2 regions of the Hoskinsella mucinilytica genome follow, and region 1 is predicted to be linked to the other one. Evidence: predicted binding sites of a transcription regulator. Region 1 holds the regulator's gene; the other holds the start of a gene.
What was found. Region 1 encodes Rex, which represses fermentation and respiration genes when NADH is low (regulators of the CRP and FNR family bind a similar motif). Its sites were predicted from a motif close to GTGAANNNNTTCAC; they were not measured.

Region 1 (8,105 bases):
CCATACTTCCTCTAACACGGTATTGTTAGAATCAAATTGAGCAAGTTCCTGATCAAAATAACCGATTTCTATTTGATGCCCTAACAAAAAGCCTCCGGATAATGGTGGTATTTGTTGCATCAAAGTTTTCATTAGGGTAGATTTTCCCTTCCCGTTTGGACCAATGATAGCTACCTTTTGCCCTTGAAGGATTTCTAAATCCACACAACATAGGGGCTGATCATAACCAATACAAAGTTGTTTTACCTCAAGGACACGTTTTCCACCACGTACTTTCGGTGTAAATCTTGCTTTGAAAGTTTTCTCATCACTTTTTGGATCTTCAATTCGATCCATTCGATCTAGATATTTGATCTTGCTTTGCGCAAAAGCAGCCTTATTTTTCTTGTAACGGAATTTTTCAATTAGTTCCTCCATACGCTGGATTTCTTTTTGTTGCCTTGCATATGCACTTTTTTGCTGTTCGAGATCGCTTTTTTTCGTATTCATATAATTGGTATAATTACCGGGATATCTACGCATAACACCATATTCGATTTCATAAACGACATCCACTACATCATCTAAGAACATACGATCATGTGAAACTAATACAACGGCTTTGGGATATCGTTTTACGTAGCCTTCTAACCATTCAATCGTGTCGATATCCAAATGATTGGTAGGCTCATCTAATAAAAGGATATCCGGTTTACTTAATAATAGCTTCACAAATGCCAGTCTGGTTTTCTGTCCCCCGCTAAAGGTAGAAACGCTACGCTTTAAATCAGCTTCTTGAAACCCAAACTTTGTGAATATCGTCATCATTTCACTATGATAAGTATAACCACCCATTTCTTCAAAACGCTGTTGAAGATTGGCATAGCGATTCATATTTTCCTCAGAAGGATGTTCACTCATTTGTTGTGTGGAAAGCTCAAGTTGCTTTCCTAACTCTTTTACCTTATCAAAGGCATGTTCTAATTCATCTTCTACAAGGGCATCTTCATTTGAAAATGTTGTCTGTGCAAGATAACCGATGGTAAGACCACTCTCCGCATGGATCTCACCTTTATCTAACGGCTCGATCTGTGCAATCACCTTTAATAAGGTTGTTTTACCACAGCCATTTCTACCCACGATCGCTATCTTTTCATTATTTCTGATTTCAAACTGAATATCTTCAAATATGGTATCTGCGCCATATTGCTTTGTACCCTTATGAATCTGATATTTCATCATCATCACCTGCTTTTTCTTTATTCATTGATTACATTAATACCAAGTGCAAAGGCTTTTGCACAAGATGTTACAATTTCCTTTCGATGCTGTTTCCAATTGGTAGCATCTGATTGATTTGTGATATATCCAAAATCAATTTCAATTGCTTGCATACCATCCGCATTCACAAAACTTTTATTTTCTGTTTTACTAGTTTCAGAATATCTACCGGCCTGTGTAGCTCTTCCACCGCTTTCTCTAAGATTTAAATTCACATCATAAATCAACTCATTATCTAAACTTCCTGCGATAAGATTACTTGAATAAACACCTGGCCAACTATAATCATTATAAAATAACGCATTCGCTTCAACAACATCATCTGCTTGTGTCATATGATACATCATATTTCTTGCCAAAGTTGGACTACTATAATTAGAATGCTGTAAGATCATGCCCTTTGTATCAGTAGTGGATACATCTACATTAAACCGTAAGAAAAGATAATACTTGGCATGCTTTTGGTATCCTTTTGCTAGACGTCCTTCATCTCCATAAGTCGCTATGACTTCATCCTTATCGCTTTTGGTAATTTCTACACGTAATCCATAGGACTCTAGTTCTTTTTTCATTAACTCTGCTGCTTCATACATTTCATCGTTTTCTATTAATCCATTGGCCTCATTGCCTTTATCCGGTATGGATTGAATATCCACATTCATGCCATAAGGATCGATCAAGACATCAATTTGATCTGAATCCGGCTCTTTGCTACTGACATTCAAAAACATATAGTTATGATCCATCGTGATATCTTGATCCGCAAGAAGATCAGCATCCGCTATGATAGATACATCATGCACCATACCATCACGAGCTACAGTAGAAAATAGATGTTCCTTCGGCTTTTCTGAGAAAACCACACGTTTTTTCACAAGATTATCAATGATGCTTACTTCATAATATCCATCTTTTATATCCTGTAATACTATTTTCTGATCTGCTGTATCACCTAACGTCATGGTAACTTCACTATCATCACAAACATTATGTAAGACAACGGATTTTCCTGATAATGTATCCTTATTTAAAGGTGAATAGCTTTTTTCATACAAACCAAGGGATTCTCCATAATATACATAATCGCTTATTGTTACGATATCCGCACTTTTTTTATTTAAAACAGATGCAGTTTTCTCTGGTGTAAATCCGCATACAGTAAATGTTTCCTTCTCCTCTTTGGTTTTGAAAAAAATAGAAGAACCGGCATAAATGAGTAGTACACATAAGAAAATGATTGGAATTGCGATATTCCATTTGATGCGATAATTACGTTTTCTTGGAGCATATGCCATGTTCTTGTCCTCCTTTACAATTCAATATCTTTGATATGTTTCGGTGCTTGTGCTGATTTGGGAGGATAGCTCATATAATTGGCACCTACCTCCGCATTCAGCATAAAAGATGGGTCTTTAGGCACCGGTAACATGGTATCCTCAAATTTCATATATTGTGTTGGAAATATACTTTCATAAGGATAAACAACAGGATGGAAAAAGGAATTAAAGGTCCATGTAAGATCATAACCAACCATTGGTGTTGACGCATTGATGCTACCATATTTTTTGGCATTACGTACAAACCGCTTTTTCAAAGGAAGCGGATTGATATGTAAATTCTCAAATAATGCAATCAATACCATCAATAACCCATTTCTACATCTCCAATATACATCCTTATATTGTTTTTCACTTACATGATCTACAATGAAAACATCAATAAAAATACCATCAGAATCTTTGCATTTATTCTTTAATAAAAAATTCGCCTCTTGACAATAGGTTCCCTTTAAACGAATTTTCATTGGTGGGATCAATACATTATATTCCTTATGCGTTTCAAAGCTTTGTACGATATACTTATCACCAAGTTGATCCACGACCTTTAAAAAGCGCTCATAATCTTCTCGCATCATACCGATATCCGCATCATCATCCCATGGAATAAATCCTTCATGACGTACTGCACCCAATGCACTACCACCTGTTAACCAATAAGGAATATCATTGTTTTTACAAACTTCATCTATATCTTTCAGCATTTCTAACAATACCTTCTGAAGTTGTCGTACTGTTATGACACTGCCATCATGTTTCTCTTTTAGTATATATTCTTTCACATTAATCACCAGTATATATTATAGAAGAAAAAAAGAAGATACTCAATCTTTTTCAAGGAATATCACAAATTTGAAAGATTTTCATGAATTTTCCCAGGAAATAATTACAAAACTTGTGAAAAAGCCACCAATCATTCGATTAGCAGCTTCTATTTTAATACAATAAATTTCTTGGTGTACGTGGGAACGGTTCAACATCTCTGATATTTTGAATACCTGTTAGATACATCAGCATACGATCAAAGCCAAGTCCAAAGCCTGCATGTTTACAGCCTCCATATCTTCTAAGATCCATATACCATTGTAAAGAATCGTTTTCCATACCCATTTCTTTCATACGTGCTTCTAAAATATCATAACGCTCTTCCCTTTGACTTCCACCAACCAATTCTCCTACGCCTGGAACTAGTAAGTCACAAGCAGCTACGGTTTTACCATCTTCATTGACACGCATATAGAATGCTTTGATATCCTTTGGATAATCAATTAAGAATACAGGTCCATTGACTACTTTCTCACATAAGTAACGCTCATGTTCACTTTGTAGATCCATACCCCATTCAATCTTGTTATTTTCGAATTTCACATCGGCTTTTTTCAATTCCTCGATTGCCTGTGTATATGTCATACGTTTAAATTCACTATTCATCACTTTCGTAATACGATCGATACATTCTTTATCAATCATAGAATTAAAGAAATTCATTTCTTCAGGGGCATTGTCTAACACATACTGAATACAATATTTGATCATATCCTCAATCAGATTCATATCATCATCCAGATCAGCAAACGCTATCTCTGGTTCGATCATCCAAAATTCAGAAGCATGACGTGTTGTATTTGAGTTTTCTGCACGGAAGGTTGGCCCAAAGGTATATACATCACGGAACGCCATTGCGAAGGCTTCTACATGAAGCTGACCGGATACAGTCAAAGAAGCATGCTTTCCAAAGAAATCTTCTTCATAGTTAGTATCTTCTCTTGTTGTAACCGTGAATGTTTCACCGGCACCCTCTGCATCATTTCCAGTAATTACTGGAGTGTGTACATAGACAAAGCCTTGATCTTGGAAAAATTCATGGATTGCCATAGATAGCACGGAACGCAAACGGAATACCGCATAGAACGTATTTGCACGAGGACGAAGATGAGCGATTTCACGCAAATATTCAAAGCTATGACGTTTTTTCTGTAATGGATAGTCACGATCACAATCGCCCTCTAATACAACTTCCGTAACTTGTATTTCGAATGGCTGTTTTCCTTCCGGTGTCAATTTTAATTTACCGGTAACCGTGATTGCCGCTCCTGTTGGATACTTTTCTACTTCCGCAAAATTCTTTAATTCTTGCATATAAACGAGTTGTGCATTACGGAAATAAGTACCGTCGTTTAATTCGATAAAGCCTAGTTTTCCACTACATCGATTCGTTCTGATCCAACCCTGTAGTAGGACATATTCCATACTGTCAAGTTCTACATGTGAACCACTTAATACGATTTCATATAATTCACGAATTGTCATAAATTCAAACATCATAATTCCTCCTTTTGTAAAAAAAAGCGTTCCTATACAGGAACGCTTATCATCAGCGCAGTGCCATCCTGATTCCCTGTATTAAAACATACAGAGCATCTTAATTCATCCATAACGTCGGATATACGAAGCTGTCTACTGTTAGTTCTCCAGCTTTGCTTCACAGGTGTTCTCCATAAGGATTTTGTTCTGTCTTTCACCAATTACAGAATCGCTTTTCTCAAAACTCACTTATATCGTCCTGTTTCTACGCATTTTTTCAAGTTTTTCTAACTCTTGTATAGATGATATCACAATTACTTCCTTTATGACAAGCTTTTTTTTGATTAATGAGAGACACTCAGTTTATTTGTTTCAAATACCAGCTCTTGAATGGAAGAAACAACATCAACACTTTTTAATACGACACCTTTTGGTATCTGAATATGCTCATGTGTAAAATCTACCAAACCGATAATACCACAAGCAATCAATCGATCGACCGTTTGTTGAATATTTTCACTGATCGCCAAGATTGCGATACGACAACCATCAGGTACTCTTTGTTCTAGCTCACTGATGTCATAAACGGGGATACCGAAACGAACGCCTTGACGATCTGGATTGATATCGAATGCACATGTGATTTCACCTACGACATAATCCCATTTATTATATTTCATCAAGGCACGGCCCATATTACCTGCACCGACCAAAATGATTTTCTCATCAAAATCCATGCCTAATTCTTGATTGAATATTTCAATCAAGCGATTGACATCATAGCCATAACCTTGTTTTCCCAGATTTCCAAGAAAAGAAAAATCACGACGAATCGTCGTTGGTTCAATATTTACAACGCTTGCCAATTCCTTCGACATGATGCGCTCTACACCAGAGCTTTTTAATTTACGTAGTGCTTTAAGATAAACAGGATAACGCTGCAATGTTGCCTTTGGTACGTTCTTTTCACTCATGTTGATCACCTATGAGTTAGTATACCACGATTTTTCTTATTTGTGAATAAATTAATAAGTTTAACATGCAAAAACATATCCGTTTGATACAAGATCATATCCGATAGTAGCATGAAACAAGGTATTGATTCGGTCAAAGGATTTTATAAATGTGAAACCTTTTCATCATTTTCTAATTCTATTCCAGGATCTGCTGTCAAATCAAAATCACCACGCACGCCATGTTGGTAAGCAATGGTACCTGCCACAGCAATCATTGCCGCATTATCCGTACAACAAGATAGTGGTGGAATAATAAATTCAACATCAGAGAATTCTTTGGTTAGATCCTCACTTACTTTTTGACGCAAACAAGAATTTGCGGCAACACCACCGGCCAATACCATTTGTAATGGTTGATATTGTTTTAATGCAATTCTAGCTCTTAATAAAAGTGCTTCAAACGCTGTTTCTTGATAAGAAGCTGCAAGATCTGCTGGAACAAATGGTTCATTTTTTCGCTTACTACGATCGATAAATTGTAATACGCTACTTTTCAAACCACTAAAAGAAAAATCTAATTCATTTTCTGTTTTGGGTTTTGCAAGCGTATAAACGGCTTTGCCTTCCTTTGCCAATTTATCCACATAAACGCCTCCAGGATATGGAAGACCAAGTACACGACCTACCTTATCGCCAGCCTCACCGATTGCATCATCCTGTGTCGTTCCCAAAATTTCAAAGCTCCATTCATCCTTCATATAGACCAATTCAGTATGTCCACCGGATACCACTAACGCCAATAAAGGAAACTTCAGATCAGCAATCAATGCATTTGCATATATATGACCTGCGATATGATGCACTGGAACCAATGGTTTCTGGTATGCCCATGCCAAAGTTTTCGCAGCTTGTACACCTACATGAAGACATCCTACTAAACCAGGCCCTTGGGTTACTGCGATAGCATCCATATCCTCTACTTGCATTTCTGCCTTTTTTAAGGCCTCTTCGATTACCATCGAAATATTTTCCACATGGATACGGCTTGCGACTTCCGGGATGACTCCACCAAAATCCTTATGGACATCGATTTGTGTCGCAACGATGTTTGCCAATACTTCTTTTCCATTTTTTACGATGGCAACTGCAGTCTCATCACAGCTAGACTCAATTGCCAATATATAGGTATCTTTCATTCACAATTTCCTCCTAAGGCCTTAACCAGAACGTAAGCATCTTCGCCATTATCCTGATAATACCTTTTTCGTGTGTTTACATTGATAAAATCATAAGCGGCATATAGTTTTTGAGCACTTTGATTAGATACACGTACTTCCAGAGATATCGTTTCACATCCCTTTTCTTGTGCATCTTGAATCATTTGATCCATCATCAAACGTGCATAACGTTTCCCTCGATAAGGAGGTAACACTGCAATTTTCGCAAGTTGACAAACATCAAAAGTGATCCAAAAGTCAATATATCCAAGTATGATTCCATCCTGTTCTAACACATATAATAATGCATAATCATTTTCCTCAAGTTCATATAAATATTGCTTTTCATTCCAAGGCATAGGAAAGCATTCTGCATCTATAGATAAGATCTGATTAAGATCTTCCTTTTTCATAGCACGAAGCATGTTACTTCACCTTGTAGGCATCCTGTTCCTTTAAATAACGGGGTGTCAATGTATGAATATTTTCAACCTTTCTAGCAATCGGATATAAGGTTTCAAAGTTTTTCACCAGATCCGTATGCGCTGTTTCAAGATCAATTAAGGCTCCATCACCAATCACCACTGATTTTGGATGTTCTTGTAGATACGCTTTGATTTCATCTAACGTCATAATGCATTCATCCTTTAAAAACTTGCCTTTATCCAAAATACCAACATAAGCTCTGGAACTTCTGGCATCTAACATCACAAATGCATTCTCTTGTATTCCTGCGTATAATTGTAAGGTAGATAAACAATATAATGGGATATGCTTTCTCGTACATAATACCTTAGCAACTGCCATTGCAATTCTAACCCCGGTATAACTACCAGGTCCATCACTAATGACCACTTCATCCAAATCATCAGCTGTCCATCCAATTTGATCCATACATTTGATCAATTCCGGAAACAAGGTCTCACTTTGTTGTTTCCAACAAGAAAAAGCTTCACCTGCTTTCACTTTTCCATCTTCTAATAAAACGATAACAAGATGCTTGTGTGCACTATCCATACATAAGGTCTTCA
Region 2 (8,105 bases), on a different contig from region 1:
CTGCACGATATGCACAATCTCTGATTGCATTTTTCTCTACACTGGTTATTTTCGTAGGATGACAAATCAGAATGACATTTTTCTGAAACATCCCTTTCAAATCACATTTTTTTAAAAAATAATTTAACATCATATCTGTTGCTTCGAAATCCGCAACAACGCCATCTTTCAAAGGGCGGATACATATCATATTTTTAGGTGTACGTCCCAACATATCTCTTGCATCTAATCCTGCTGCGATACATTTTTTAGATTGCGCATCTACAGTGATAATAGAGGGCTCATCCACAACAACACCTTTATTGTCGACACAGATCAATAAATTGGTCGTACCCAAATCGATTCCTATCTTTCTAGCCATACTTTTCCTTCTTTCCAACTTTTTGTAAAATACCAATAATAATATACCACAGAAATGATGATAAAACTATTACAATTTCCATTTTTTTCAAAAGAAAAGAACCTCAAAAGGTTCTATTGAAATCGCACCGCAGTACCATAAGCGATGACCTCTGCAGCACCACCCATGATGGCACTAGAAGCATAACGTATATTCACAATGGCATCGGCTCCCATACCTTCCGCTTCTTCCACCATACGTTTTGTCGCAAGTGCTCTGGCTTCATTCATCATATCATTATAAGCCTTTAATTCTCCACCAACCAATGTTTTAAATCCTTGAGAAATGTCTTTTCCGATATTTTTGGTTTGGATGGTACTTCCTTTCACTAAACCAAGCATTTCTAACTCTTTTCCTGTAATGTAATCAGTATTGACTAAGATCATCTTCTTCACCACTCCTTATCTCATCAATGCGCTCTTTTACTACATGAATCCAAAGAAACAAAAGAGCAGTCATGGGTATTCCCAACATGATCATTAGAAAGCCATTTCTATCTGACCATAAGATCAACGCTATCCATAATAGAAAGTACCCTGTTACTAAGATACCGATAAGGATCGGCGCAACCATTTTTTTGTTCATCACAGCTCCTCCTTCTTTTCTTTATGATATAGCCATTTTAATAAAACTGCAAGACATTTCCATGATTGTTATGTTTTTCTAATCAAATATAGAAAAAGATGATTTCAAAGGAAATCATCTTACTTTTTCATAGAATATGAATTATTTGTTCATTGCCTCAGCGATTGCTACTGCAACAGCAACACTAGCTCCAACCATTGGGTTATTACCCATACCGATCAGACCCATCATCTCAACGTGAGCAGGAACTGAAGAAGAACCGGCGAACTGTGCATCTGAGTGCATACGTCCCATAGTATCAGTCATACCATAAGAAGCAGGACCAGCAGCCATGTTATCTGGGTGAAGGGTACGTCCTGTACCACCACCTGAAGCTACAGAGAAGTATTTCTTACCCTGTTCGATACATTCTTTTTTGTATGTACCTGCAACTGGGTGCTGGAAACGAGTTGGGTTTGTAGAGTTACCAGTAATGGATACGTCTACACCTTCGTGATGCATAACAGCAACACCTTCACGTACATCATCTACACCGTAGCAGTTAACAGCAGCTCTTTCTCCATTAGAGTAAGAAGTTCTGCTTACTTCACTTAATTCACCTGTGAAATAATCGAATTTAGTTTCTACATAAGTAAATCCATTGATACGAGAAATGATTTTTGCAGCGTCTTTTCCTAAACCGTTTAGGATAACACGAAGTGGTTCTTTACGTGCTTTGTTAGCGTTACGAGCGATACCGATTGCACCTTCAGCAGCAGCGAAAGATTCGTGTCCTGCAAGGAATGCGAAACATTTTGTATCATCGTTCAATAACATAGCAGCTAGGTTACCATGACCTAAACCAACTTTACGATCATCAGCAACAGATCCTGGAATACAGAAAGCCTGAAGACCTTCACCTAAAGATTTTGCTACATCATAAGCTGTTTTATCACCTTTTTTGATTGCGATAGCAGCACCTACGATGTAAGCCCAGCTAGCGTTTTCAAAACAAATTGGCTGAATTTCTTTTACAAGGTTGTAAACATCTACACCTTTATCATCACATAGTTTTTTTGCTTCTTCGACGGAAGAAATACCATATGAGTTTAATACTTCATTGATTTTATCAATACGTCTTTCGTATCCTTCAAATAATGCCATGATTTTTCCTCCTATTCGTGTCTTGGGTCGATATATTTAACAGCATCTGCATAACGACCGTAAGTTTTCTTAGCGTTGTTCAATGCTTCTTCAGCATTTACACCTTTTTTAACAGCATCCATGAAAACACCCATGTTTACATATTCGTAACCAATGATTTCACTGTTTTCATCTAATCCCATTTTCAGGATGTAGCCTTCAGCAAGATCCAAGTAACGAGGACCCTTTACTTTGGTAGAATAAATCGTACCTACCTGAGAACGAGTTCCTTTACCTAAGTCTTCCAAACCAGCACCTACAGGAAGTCCGTTTTCAGAGAATGCAGACTGAGTACGTCCGTAGATGATCTGTAAGAACAATTCACGCATAGCAGTATTGATTGCATCACATACAAGGTCAGTGTTTACTGCTTCCAGTAAAGTCTTTCCTACGATTGCCTCACTTGCCATCGCAGCGGAGTGAGTCATACCTGAACAACCAATCGTTTCGATCAATGCTTCTTCGATGATACCTTCCTTTACGTTTAACGTTAATTTGCAGGCACCCTGTTGTGGAGCACACCATCCGATACCGTGTGTTAAACCAGAGATGTCTTTGATTTCTTTTGAGTAAACCCATTTTCCTTCTTCAGGAATAGGAGCACATCCGTGACTAGCGCCGCATGTTACTGGGCACATGTTTTCAACTTCTTTTGAATAAATCATGTCATTTCTCCTTTCTCGTGTCATCCATGATTTTACCAATGTATGCTACTTTCTATGAAAAAGTTGTAGCCTTGGTTTATCGCATATTTCTACCCTCTATCATAGAAATATATGTTTGGGAACTTTTTCACAAGTATTGTGAAAGTCGTTTTCCCACTCTTTAATTTTAAATCTTTTCCCATGTCCTGTCAATGCTAAAGGCGCCTTTTATTCTTACATAGCCCCGAAAAAAAAAGGGATTTTTCATCCCTTTTCACACATCTGCTTCTTCTTACTTTCTCTTTGTGCGACTTCACAGTTTTTCAAGATCAAAGAAGTCAGCTCTTTCTTTTTGTATTCCTCATTGAAATAGCATTGAAATGGAATGCTCACACCCCCATGTGCTACCAATAAAATATTGTGATCGATGGCTTCTTCTTGTATCATATCCAAGAAACGATATACTCGCTCAAATAGATCCTCTACTGATTCCATCCCATATTTCGCCTGTGTATCCAATACCCAGAAGCTTTGAAAATCCCATTCGCTTTTATGACTTCCTTCCAATTCTCCAAAATGGCGTTCCAAAAGTCGTTCATCTTCTGAAACGGCCAACCCTCTATCGGCAATGATCCAATTTGCGGTTTCTCTGGTACGCTTTAATGGGGAACAATACACCTTATCGATAGGTATCTCTTTTAACCATTCCCCTACCTGCTTTGCCTGAGCGATCCCTTCCTCATTTAATGGAATATCACTTTGTCCTTGTAGAAGACCTTGTTTATTCCAATCCGTTTGTCCATGTCGTACAAAATAGATCATTTTGTTATCTCCTGTATGAATTTCCCTACATCTTGAGGCTGATGTGCATCACTTGCGGTCATGATCTTTACACCATGATTCTTTAAGATTGCAAGAAACACAGGATTGGTCCCGATATCTTCATGACCATAACGATAATGGATCCCGGTATTGTTTTCCATATAAACATCATGTTCTTTCGCAAGCTTAGCGAGTTTTTCGTAGGTTGGAACTAAATCATAATTCGGCACATCATGAAACAGCTTTAACTGATCCGGATGTCCGATCTGAGTAAACAAATCGCTACCAATCATATCTTCCATGATTTCATAATAACGTCGATAAATCTCATCGGTATCAAATCGATCCCACAAAATTTCCCTGGAAAAGCTTTTCATATCGTATAATCTACCATCAATAGAATGAATGCTACCAATCACAAAATCATAAGGATATCTAGATAACACATCCTGAATCAAAGCTTTATCCTGAGGTGCATAGCACACCTCTAAGCCAAAGCGTACCTCGATCGGTAATGCTTTAGAGCGAACCTCTTCTATCAATTCGTGATATACACGAAGCGGTTCTAATTTTTTCTTATCAAACCACGCCTTTTGTTGAGGGGCTGTTTCTTTTAACACTTCATACATTGGCGCAAATTCCTCAAATCGATGAGTATGATCCAATATTTGTATCGTATCCATTCCTGCCTTTACTCCGGCATTTACAAATTCCATAACATAGTCCACACTTAATGGGCCATTTTCCAAATGCATATGTCCATCAATCATTTGATTCGCCTCCCTTTTTTTATTTATTATACACGTTAAACGCAAAAAACGCCAAAATTTCACAAGTAAAACAAAAAAATAGCAGTGATTACCTGCTATTGTGCCATAAATCCTTCTGGTTTTCTCGGAAAAGATATCAATGGATTTTCCATAAGCTCTATCTCATCTAATGCTTCTTCCTTTTCTAAATCAACGGATGCACTTTCTGCGATCAAGCCGGCATCGATCATAGACCCGATCATTTCCGTATATTCTAAGATATCTTTATAAGATGTGCGTATTCTTCCTTCTTTATCCTGTAGTAAAGAAATACGGATCTTATTTTCAAATTGTCCGTTTGCGATCGTCACGATCATATTTCCTATTGTTTTATGATAACGAATAAATCCTTCCCCCGTATGTTCACAACAGCGAAACCCAAAACTGCGTAAAAAAGATAAAGCATCATCATTTTTGATCTTCATTCGTATGTCCTCCATTATTTTGTTTTTATAAGATATGCATGAATGATCTTGTTGGTTTAAAAAAAACCAATCAGAAATAGAATTTACCTTCTATATGCTTATTATACATGAAGATTACGCCTTTTCCAATGTTTTTTCATGGAATTCAACAAAACCATCGAAAATCATTCTTTATCTCTTTAAAAGTATAAATTTCTGATTTGAGATGATTGCTATCTTTTTCACTTTTAGTAAACTTTTTACCAGTTTTACCAACTTATTTTACTAAATTTATTGACATTTAGTAAACCGTTGCTTATAGTGATGATAGAGCTTACAAGCAAAGGAGAGATCACTATGAAAGCAGAACTTATCAACCAGTTTCAAGAACGCTACAAACATGCAGGAGAGCTGTTCTTTTCTCCAGGACGTGTCAATCTCATCGGAGAACATACAGATTATAATGGAGGAATGGTATTTCCTTGTGCCATTACCTATGGTACTTATGCAGTTGCGGCATTGCGTAAGGATCAGGAAGTCCATTTTTATTCCAATAATTTTGCGAAGAAAGGTGAAATCGTCTGTGACATTACCTCATTACATTATGATGAAAAAGATGATTGGGCAAATTATGCCAAAGGTGTCATCTATTATGTTCAGGAAAAAGGCTATCGATTATCCACCGGTTTTGATATCTTAATTGAAGGCAACATTCCCAATGGAGCAGGCTTAAGCAGTTCCGCATCGTTAGAAGTACTGATTGGAACCATTCTTAAAGACTTATATGACTTTGATATAGATCCTATCGATATCGTTAAGATTGCTCAAGAAGCAGAAAATAAGTTTGTCGGTATGAATTGTGGGATCATGGATCAATTCATCATCGGTATGGGAAAAAAGGATCATGCCATCGCTTTAAATACCGCTACGCTTGCGTATACGTATGCTCCTGTGAAGTTAAAAGATGCTAGCATCGTTATCATGAATACATGCAAACAAAGAGGTCTTATGGATTCTAAATATAATGAGCGTAGAAAAGAATGTGAAACAGCCTTAAAAGAATTGCAAACCAAAGCTGATATTCAAAACCTTTGTGATTTAAGCGTTTTAGAATTCGATCAGATCAAGGATACCATCCAAAGTGAGGAACGTATGCGTCGAGCAAAGCATGCCATTCATGAAAACGAACGTGTAAAACTTGCAATCAATGCGTTATCAAAGGATGACCTTACTACCTTTGGTCAATTGATGAATGCTTCTCATATTTCTTTACGTGATGATTATGAAGTGACAGGGATCGAATTAGATACCTTAGTAGAAGCCGCATGGAAACAACCCGGTACCATAGGAGCCAGAATGACCGGTGCCGGTTTCGGTGGATGTGCCATTGCCATCGTATCCAATCCTATGATCGAAGCATTTCAAGAAAAGGTAAGAAAGGAATACTTAGATAAGATCGGTTATGCTTGTGATTTCTATATCGCATCGATTGGTGATGGCGCACGAAAAGTGGTAGAATAAAAGAAAGAAAAGAAAGCAGGAGAATAATCATGAATAAAACGATCAAACGCCTTGTAAATTACGGCTTGGCACACCATCTTTTAAAAGAAGAGGATGTCATCTATGTAACCAATCAGCTTTTGGATGTCTTACACCTTCAAGACTATGAAGATGTAGCAATGGAAGAAGAGTCACTCTCTTCCCCTCAGGAAATTCTCGATGAAATGCTTCATTATGCCATTGAAAAAGGAATCATTGAAGATACTACGGTATCTAAAGAGCTATTGGATACTCGCATCATGAATTGTCTGATGCCAAGACCCAGTGAAGTCATTCAAACATTCAAAGAACATTATGCACACAGTCCGAAGGAAGCAACAGATTATTATTATGAATTGAGTCGTGCCAGCAATTATATGCGCACCGATCGCATTGCGAAGGATTTACATTGGGTTACCGAAACCAAGTATGGTCCCATCGATATCACCATCAACCTCAGTAAGCCGGAAAAAGATCCTAAAGATATCGCCAAAGCAAAATTATTACCACCTAGCAAATATCCAAAATGTTTATTGTGTAAAGAAAATGAAGGCTATGCCGGAACACTATCACATCCCGCTAGAAACAATCATCGTATCATTCCTTTGGATTTAAATCAAAAACGTTACTATCTGCAATACTCCCCTTATTCCTATTACAATGAACATTGTATCGTATTCAATGCAGAGCACATTCCGATGGTAATCAATGAAAATAATTTTCGTTGTTTATTAGCGTTTGTGAAGACCTTTCCACATTACTTCCTTGGTTCCAATGCAGATTTACCGATCGTAGGTGGAAGTATTTTGACACATGATCACTTCCAGGGAGGAAACTATACCTTTGCCATGGAAAGAGCCGCCATGAAAGAGGAAATCAAGAGTGAAAAATTCCCTGAAGTAAGCTATGGTCGTGTAATTTGGCCACTTAGCGTTTTGCGTCTTCGTTCATTAAGCATCGAACCATTGATTGCCTGTGCTATGGATGTATTACATCTTTGGCAACATTATGATGATGAACAAGTAGATATCCTATCACATAGTGGCGATACACCACATAATACCATTACACCGATTGCAAGAAAGAAAAACGGATATTATGAATTGGATCTTACCTTGAGAAATAATCGTACCACAAAAGAATATCCTATGGGCATCTTTCATCCGCATGCACAATTACATCATATCAAAAAGGAAAACATCGGATTGATCGAAGTCATGGGATTAGCCGTATTACCAAGTCGCTTAAAAAAGGAACTTGCGCAAATCGAGGAATGTTTATCAAAGAATGAAGCATTAAGTGAAGACTTAGCCATTCACAAAGACTGGTATGAGCATTTGAAAACCATCTCCAAAGATACACCAAAGGAAGAACTTCATACGCTGATTCAAGATGAAGTTGGTCATATCTTTGAACAGGTCTTAGAGGATGCAGGCATCTTCAAACAGGATGAAAAAGGACAAGCTGCCTTCTTACGTTTTGTGAAGCAGTTGAATGGAAATTAATATGAAACAAGTCGCAATATATCAAAAAGAGCCAGTATATGAATATACGATTGAAAATGAGGTACTGAAAGTTACCGTTTTAAATTATGGTGGTACCATCAGTGGTATCTATTATAAAGAGCATGGAAGCATGACCAATATGGTTGCCAGCTTTCTAAATCCACAGGACTATATCGATCAAGGCGGCCCTTACCTGAATGCCCTTGTCGGACCGT

Region 2: UGRO018_RS11310 (iron-sulfur cluster assembly scaffold protein) is a predicted target of Rex. The motif match lies at 2,950-2,963, and genes of this name have one in related genera.

What each region holds. Positions count from the first base shown of each region.
Region 1 covers NZ_JBEQZJ010000012.1:3,063-11,167, reverse strand. The annotation lists gene abc-f (ribosomal protection-like ABC-F family protein) at 1-1,218, opposite strand, end outside; gene UGRO018_RS05560 (N-acetylmuramoyl-L-alanine amidase) at 1,239-2,555, opposite strand; gene UGRO018_RS05555 (LicD family protein) at 2,570-3,379, opposite strand; gene asnS (asparagine--tRNA ligase) at 3,534-4,919, opposite strand; gene UGRO018_RS05545 (redox-sensing transcriptional repressor Rex) at 5,246-5,875, opposite strand; gene tsaD (tRNA (adenosine(37)-N6)-threonylcarbamoyltransferase complex transferase subunit TsaD) at 6,019-7,053, opposite strand; gene rimI (ribosomal protein S18-alanine N-acetyltransferase) at 7,050-7,499, opposite strand; gene tsaB (tRNA (adenosine(37)-N6)-threonylcarbamoyltransferase complex dimerization subunit type 1 TsaB) at 7,501-8,105, opposite strand, start outside; gene tsaE (tRNA (adenosine(37)-N6)-threonylcarbamoyltransferase complex ATPase subunit type 1 TsaE) at 8,103-8,105, opposite strand, start outside.
Region 2 covers NZ_JBEQZJ010000028.1:33,008-41,112, reverse strand. The annotation lists gene mreB (rod shape-determining protein) at 1-361, opposite strand, end outside; gene UGRO018_RS11325 (YbjQ family protein) at 475-786, opposite strand; gene UGRO018_RS11320 (hypothetical protein) at 767-985, opposite strand; gene UGRO018_RS11315 (GGGtGRT protein) at 1,127-2,128, opposite strand; gene UGRO018_RS11310 (iron-sulfur cluster assembly scaffold protein) at 2,140-2,832, opposite strand; gene UGRO018_RS11305 (histidine phosphatase family protein) at 3,076-3,633, opposite strand; gene UGRO018_RS11300 (histidinol-phosphatase HisJ family protein) at 3,630-4,403, opposite strand; gene UGRO018_RS11295 (hypothetical protein) at 4,499-4,867, opposite strand; gene UGRO018_RS11290 (galactokinase) at 5,204-6,367, shown strand; gene galT (UDP-glucose--hexose-1-phosphate uridylyltransferase) at 6,397-7,890, shown strand; gene UGRO018_RS11280 (aldose epimerase family protein) at 7,880-8,105, shown strand, end outside.